Linked DNA regions of Nitrobacter winogradskyi Nb-255. The protein of the gene in region 2 interacts with the protein of the main gene of each other region in a pairwise test. Links are inferred from orthologs where the notes say so. Each region holds a gene or a part of one and is shown on either strand. Other genes may lie near its edges. The genes, in order: NWI_RS08660 and NWI_RS05605.

Region 1 (3,082 bases), 610 kb from region 2 along the record:
GCGCGTAAACTCCCTGTTGCTAACTTCAATCGATATTTACGTTGATATTTGCCGTTTAGGACGACGATCACGTGAATCGTCGGCAGGACCGCATCAGTGGTTGAGCTGAACGAACATGAACGCACCATGGCGTTCGCCGAGGTGGCGCTCGGCCAGATCCGTTCGCTGCGTCAGGCCGCGGTGCCGCGCAATTATGAAGTCTGGTACGTCTACGCCGCCGGATATAACTGCTCCCTCAACAGGACCATCAACGAGACGCTGGCGCGCAACGGAACGCTGAGCGACGTTGATCTCGAGCAGATCTACGATACCTATCTTTCTCCGATCAGGACGACCGAACGCATCGACAAGGTTGGCGCGCGGGTGATCAACGAAATCGACGAGGTGATACTTCTTATTACCGGCGCGCGCAGCATGGCGGCCGGTTTTGGAGACAGCTTGAGAGAAGCCGCCAGGCAGCTTGGCGCCGCCGGCAGTCATGCGCAGATCAAGTCGGTCATCGCGGCGTTGATGACATCAACCCTCGACATGCAGGAAGCCAACAAGGTTCTGGAGGACCGGCTGGAGCTCTCGAAGGTCGAGATCAATAACCTTCAGCATAGTCTTGAGGCCATCAGAGCTGAAAGTATGACGGATCCGCTCACCGGTCTCGGCAACCGAAAGTATTTCGATCGAGCCGTGGCCGACGCCGTGGCGCTGGCAATGAGCGAAGGCGAGCCGCTGTCGCTTCTGATGTTCGACATCGACCATTTCAAGTCGTTCAACGACAACTACGGACACCTGACCGGCGACCAAGTCCTGCGGCTGGTCGCGATGTCATTGAAGCAGAACATCAAGGGGCAGGACATCACCGCTCGTTACGGCGGTGAAGAATTCGCGGTCGTGCTGCCGAGCACCGCGCTGAAACAGGCGCTGACGGTCGCGGATCATATCCGGCGCGCCGTGATGGCCAAGGAGCTGAAGAAAAAATCGACCGGCGAGATCCTGGGCCGCGTCACCATCTCGATCGGCGTCTCGATGCTTCGCCCCGGCGATACTCCGGACTCACTGATGGAGCGCGCCGATGCCTGCCTGTACGCAGCCAAGCGTGGCGGCCGCAACCGCGCTATTTGCGAGACCGATCCGGAATACTTCGCTGGCGCTGAGACTCGCGTGGCATGAGGCTCTGCCCTCGCCCATGAACGGCGTCGCTTTCGCTCGCCTATGGTCTTCCGGCCATCTACGTCCTCGTTCCGGCCACGTCCTCAGGATGCCGTGACAAGTACGGTCATGAATGACGGATCCGGTTGAATCAGTCGCACCCGATAGTGTTTTCGAGCGAACCGGCCACGCTCTAGAACCTTTTCGCTTCTTATGGAATCAGAAGCGAGGCTGTATAATCTTGATTTAACGCGTTTTCTTCACGCGAACCGGTATCCACTTCGCTCGAAAACGCTCTAGCCGTCGATCTTGGCGGGCGTGAGCTGCACGGACTCACCGCAGCCGCAGGCTGACACCTGGTTCGGATTGTTGAAGACGAACTGGGCCTGCATCTTTTCGGCCTTGTAGTCCATTTCGGTGCCGAGCAGATACAGCACCGCTTTGGGGTCGACCAGAATCTTAACGCCCTTGTCTTCCACTACTTCGTCCGTCGGCCTGATATCGTGGGCGTATTCCACGGTGTAGGACTGACCTGCGCAGCCGCCATTCTTGATGCCCACCCGAAGGCCGACAATCTCTGAATCGGCTCGCGCCGCAAGTTCCTTGACTCTGGTCGCGGCGGCGTCAGTCAGCCGCATGACCTGCGGACGAGGCCGGGGTTTCGGCTTGGTTGCTGGTGTGCCTGGCGTCATGTCTGTCATCTGGTCAATCCTGACGGCAAATCAAGTCCGATCATAGCATCGGAGCGGATGGAATTCGTCACCACATATTGAGAACGGCGCGCGCCTCATCTGTCATCCGGTCGGGCACCCACTGCGGCTCCCAGACGATGTTGACATTGACCACCCCGACGCCGGGGACGCTCGCGACCGCGTTTTCCACCATAATCGGAAGTTCAGCCGCCGAAGGGCAGTTCGGCGTCGTCAGCGTCATCTCGACGTCGACAGCGCGATCATCCTTGATGTCAACCTTGTAGATCAGGCCGAGTTCATAAATGTCCGCGGGGATTTCCGGATCGAACACGGTCTTCAGCGCGGCCACGATGCCGGCGCCCATGCGCTCGGTTTCCTCCGCGGAAAGCGCGGAGCTGGTCTGCATGTGACAAGTCTTGTTTACAACCAGTTCGGCAGTGTCGCTCATGAGAACAACTCCCGGGCCTTGATCAGCGCCTGCGCCAGATGATCGATTTCCTCGCGCGTATTATACATGCCGAACGAAGCGCGGCAGGTCGCCGAAACATTGAAACGCTCTAAAAGCGGCATCACGCAATGCGTCCCGGCGCGAACCGCGATTCCGGCGCGGTCGATCACGGTCGCGACATCGTGTGGATGCGCGCCTTTCATCTCGAACGAGATCACCGGCCCCTTGTCGCGCGCGGTGCCGATGATGCGCAGCGAGTTGATCTCGCGCAGCCGCTCCTGGGCATAGGTCAGAAGATCGTGTTCGTGCGCTGCGATGCGTTCCTTCCCGATCGAATTGACGTAATCGATGGCGGCGCCAAGCCCGATCGACTCGACAATCGCGGGCGTGCCTGCCTCGAACTTGTGCGGTGGATCGCCGTAGGTGACCCAATCCTGCGCGACCTCGCGAATCATCTCGCCGCCGCCGTTGAAGGGACGCATGGAGACGAGATGGTCATGCTTCGCATACAGCGCGCCGATCCCGGTCGGGCCGTAGAGCTTGTGTCCGGTGAAGACATAGAAATCGCAGTCGATGTCCTGCACGTCGATCGCAAGGTGCACCGCGGCCTGGCTGCCGTCCACCAGCACCGGTATGTCGCGCGCATGAGCCAGCTTCACCACGTCCTTGACTGGAACGAGGGTGCCGAGCGCGTTGGACATCTGCGTGATGGCCACGAGCTTCGTCTTCGGCGTCAGCAGCTTCTCGAATTCCTCGATCAGGAAGTTGCCGTCGTCGTCGACGGGCGCCCACTTGATCACGG
Region 2 (3,312 bases):
TCCGACATCCATGACGCGACATGGGGACTGCTCTCGGCGGTGTACGGCGGGGCCGTTCATCCGACCGCGGAGGGTCATGCGGCGATGGCGGACGCCGCGATGCCGGCAATCGCGTCGCAACTGCATCTCAACGCCGCCGACGCGGGCGACGTGACGGGCGAGCCGCTGCCGCCGCCGACCCCGCAGCAATAGACAGACATCCCTATAACGTTTTCGAACGAAGCACGTCCTCAGTTCACCCCGAGCTTCTTCTGCAGGCTCGACGACGAGGTGGTGTACTGGAACACCAACCGCTTGTCCGGATAAACGTAGCGATGCGCCTTCTGCGCCATCAGCGCGCCCTCGTGGAAGCCGGAGAGGATCAGCTTCAGCTTACCGGGATAGGTGTTGATGTCGCCGATCGCGAAGATGCCGGGGACGTTGGTTTCGAACGAAGCTGTCTCGACCGGGATCAGATTGTTCTCCAGATGCAGACCCCAGTTCGCCACCGGACCGAGCTTCATCGTCAGGCCGAAGAACGGCAGCATGGTGTCGCAACTGACCGTCGACGTCGTGTTGTCGCTGCCCTTCACCTGCGCGCCGGTGAGTTTTCCGTCCGCGCCTTCCAGCGCCGTGACCTGGCCGATCTTCAGATCCATCGTGCCGTCCGCGACCAGCTTGCGCATCTGCTCGACGCTGTGCGGCGCTGCGCGAAACTCGTCGCGCCTGTGCAAAAGCGTGATGCGCTTCGCCAGAGGATGCAGATTGAGCGTCCAGTCGAGCGCGGAGTCGCCGCCGCCGACGATCAGAATCTCCTTGTCGCGGAACTGCTCCATCTTGCGCACAGCATAGAACACGGAGATGTTTTCATAGGCCTCGATGCCGGGCACCGGCGGCCGCTTCGGCTGGAACGAGCCGCCGCCCGCCGACACCACGACGACCTTGCACTCGAACACCTGGCCGGCGTCGGTGGTGACCCGGAAGCCGGGGTCACCGATTTTCTCGATGCTCTCCACCATCTCGTTGAGATGGAAGGTCGGGTTGAACGGCTTGATCTGCTCCAGCAGAGCCTCGGTGAGCCCTTGGCCGGTCACCAGCGGAATGCCGGGAATGTCGTAGATCGGCTTCTCCGGATAAAGCTCGGCGCACTGCCCGCCGATCTTGTCGAGGATGTCGACAAGATGCACCTTCATGTCGAGCAACCCCAGTTCGAACACGGCAAACAGTCCGCAGGGGCCCGCACCGATAATCAGCACATCCGTCTTGATCGCTTCGCTCATGTCAAAAATTCTTTTCCGTTGAAATCTTGCGCCGGCCGGCAATACGGCCGCGCCGCTGCGTGGATATTCCTGACAGGTTTTCCTGCGCGAACGCACGTCCACCGCGCATCGCTATAACCAACTGGCCGGTTTGAGGAAAGCCTTAAACTGCCGCACCGCCTGGGCCGCTTTTAGCCCACATCACGCAGGCCACGTCACGCCGGATGCGGCCTTATGGCAGGGACAACCCCGATGGGCCGCCGAAGCCGGCCATGCGACGGGTCAAGCCTGCCGTTCCGGCACGGTCACCACGAGACCTTCGAGTTCGTCGCTCACCTTGATCTGGCAGGATAATCGCGAGTTCGGCCGCACGTCGTAGCCGAAGTCGAGCATGTCCTCTTCCATCGGCGTCGGCTTGCCGACCTTCTCGGTCCAGGCGTCGTCGATATAGACGTGACAGGTGGCGCAGGCGCAGGCGCCGCCGCATTCGGCCTCGATGCCGGGAACGGCGTTACGGATTGCGGCTTCCATGACGGTCGCGCCGTTCTCGACGTCAACAGTGCGGGTTTCGCCGGAATGGTCGACAAAGTTGATCTTGGTCATAGGGTGCGGTGCCGCCGAACAGATTATTGATAATGAGGAGTTCGGCTGTCCTATAACGAAACGATCGGGCCAGCGCCAGCGGTCGGCGCAAAAAGGGGGACATTCGTCGTCAGGATCGCAACAGGATGGCGCGGATCGCCTGGCAGGCCTGACCGACGGCGTCATTCAGCATCGCCCGCGGCTCCGCCGGATCGGCGCCGCTGCGGAGCGCGATTTCCAGATCGGCGGCGGCGGCGGCGACGTGAATGGCCCCGATCGCCCGCGCCGACCCCTTGAGCTTATGCGCCAGCATGGCGGCATCAGGCGGAAGCCGCGCCAGCGAAACGACCAGTTCGGCTGCCTGGCCGGCGAACGTCGCCAGGACCTCCCGTTCGAGGCCGTCATCACCGAGCGTCATGCGGTGGAGATGATCGAAATCGATCGGCCCATTCTCCGGAACCAGCGGTGGCGAAGGCATCCAGGCGACCTGTCCACAAGAAAACGACATTGCTGCTAATCCGGACAATCCGCCACGGCGAACCTGCCTCGCGGAATCGCCAGCCAATCACGGAACTGGTTAACAGAACGTTTCAGGTACGAGGCCGACCGTCCGCGTGATTTCGGTCAAATTCGGGCCGTCTCCCCGTTACTTTCGCGGTGATCGAACGGCTGGCGCCGCCGGCCGTTAACGATGATTAAGATTGTATTAATCACGACCATTTCATTCGAGACGCTAAGCCAATAGGATGTTGGGGGGAATGACCGACAACGGGCGGTGGCGATCGCCGCGCCTGGAACCAGCTTGGGGCTCGGGTCGGCGACCGGACTTGCAGCGGCGGCGCAAACTTGCGGGTTGCGTAACACGAGGGCGTGGACTGAGATGGCGAACAATCCCAAGAAGGTCAAAGATCCAACGGAAGTCGCTCTCTCCGCCATACAGGAGGCGCTGAGCGTCGGCGAAACGTCCGCCGCCGTCGACCTGGATCAGGTTGCGGCCCGTCACGACGGCGCCCCGCCGGTCCCGCCCGCCAGCCATGTCGACGACAGACCCGGCGCCCATGCCTCGATTGATCGGCCGGTCCTTGAAACCGCTGAGGGATCCCGCTTCTCGCGACGTCCCGCCAATGACGACCGCGAAACGATCGGCCAGATCCTTCAGACCCTCCAGAAGAGCGGCCCGTCCCGCAACGTCTACACCATGGCGACGCTGTTCGCCGGCATCTGGATTCTGGGCGCCGGTCTTCTGACGATCAGCTTTTTACCGTCGCTACAGGCGGCCCTCGGCCAGGGCAGCGGCGGCACGCTCGCTCTCGCGGGACTGATCGCCTTGTTTTTCGCTCCGGTGCTGCTGTTCTACTTCCTGGCCCATATGGCGTGGCGCGGCCAGGAATTGCGCATGATCGCGCAGTCGATGGCCCAGATGGCGATCCGGTTCTCCGAGCCGGAAGGCCTGGCCAGCGATTCGGTGGTGACCGTCGGTCAGGCGATCCGG

What was found.
Region 1: the proteins of NWI_RS05605 (region 2) and NWI_RS08660 interact in binary tests that used the Escherichia coli proteins (3 or more experiments, as listed by UniProt). The link is inferred for Nitrobacter winogradskyi Nb-255 from one-to-one orthologs.

What each region holds. Positions count from the first base shown.
Region 1 is NC_007406.1:1,804,469-1,807,550, forward strand. The notes cover bases 140-2,902. They hold NWI_RS08660 (HesB/IscA family protein), read right to left. Parts: upstream 1,842-2,902; coding sequence 1,437-1,841; downstream 140-1,436. Other genes in these bases: NWI_RS08655 (GGDEF domain-containing protein), read left to right, coding at 140-1,161; NWI_RS08665 (iron-sulfur cluster assembly protein), read right to left, coding at 1,900-2,280; NWI_RS08670 (cysteine desulfurase), read right to left, coding at 2,277-2,902. Also shown: more of NWI_RS08655, read left to right, coding at 127-139; more of NWI_RS08670, read right to left, coding at 2,903-3,082. UniProt on the Escherichia coli protein: Is able to transfer iron-sulfur clusters to apo-ferredoxin. Multiple cycles of [2Fe2S] cluster formation and transfer are observed, suggesting that IscA acts catalytically.
Region 2 is NC_007406.1:1,195,529-1,198,840, reverse strand. Bases 182-3,174 are described here. They hold NWI_RS05605 (2Fe-2S iron-sulfur cluster-binding protein), read right to left. Parts: upstream 1,842-3,174; coding sequence 1,521-1,841; downstream 182-1,520. Other genes in these bases: NWI_RS05595 (hypothetical protein), read left to right, coding at 2,701-3,174; NWI_RS05600 (Hpt domain-containing protein), read right to left, coding at 1,951-2,328; NWI_RS05610 (NAD(P)/FAD-dependent oxidoreductase), read right to left, coding at 231-1,259; NWI_RS05615 (hypothetical protein), read left to right, coding at 182-192. Outside these bases: more of NWI_RS05615, read left to right, coding at 1-181; more of NWI_RS05595, read left to right, coding at 3,175-3,312. UniProt on the Escherichia coli protein: Ferredoxin are iron-sulfur proteins that transfer electrons in a wide variety of metabolic reactions. Although the function of this ferredoxin is unknown it is probable that it has a role as a cellular electron transfer protein.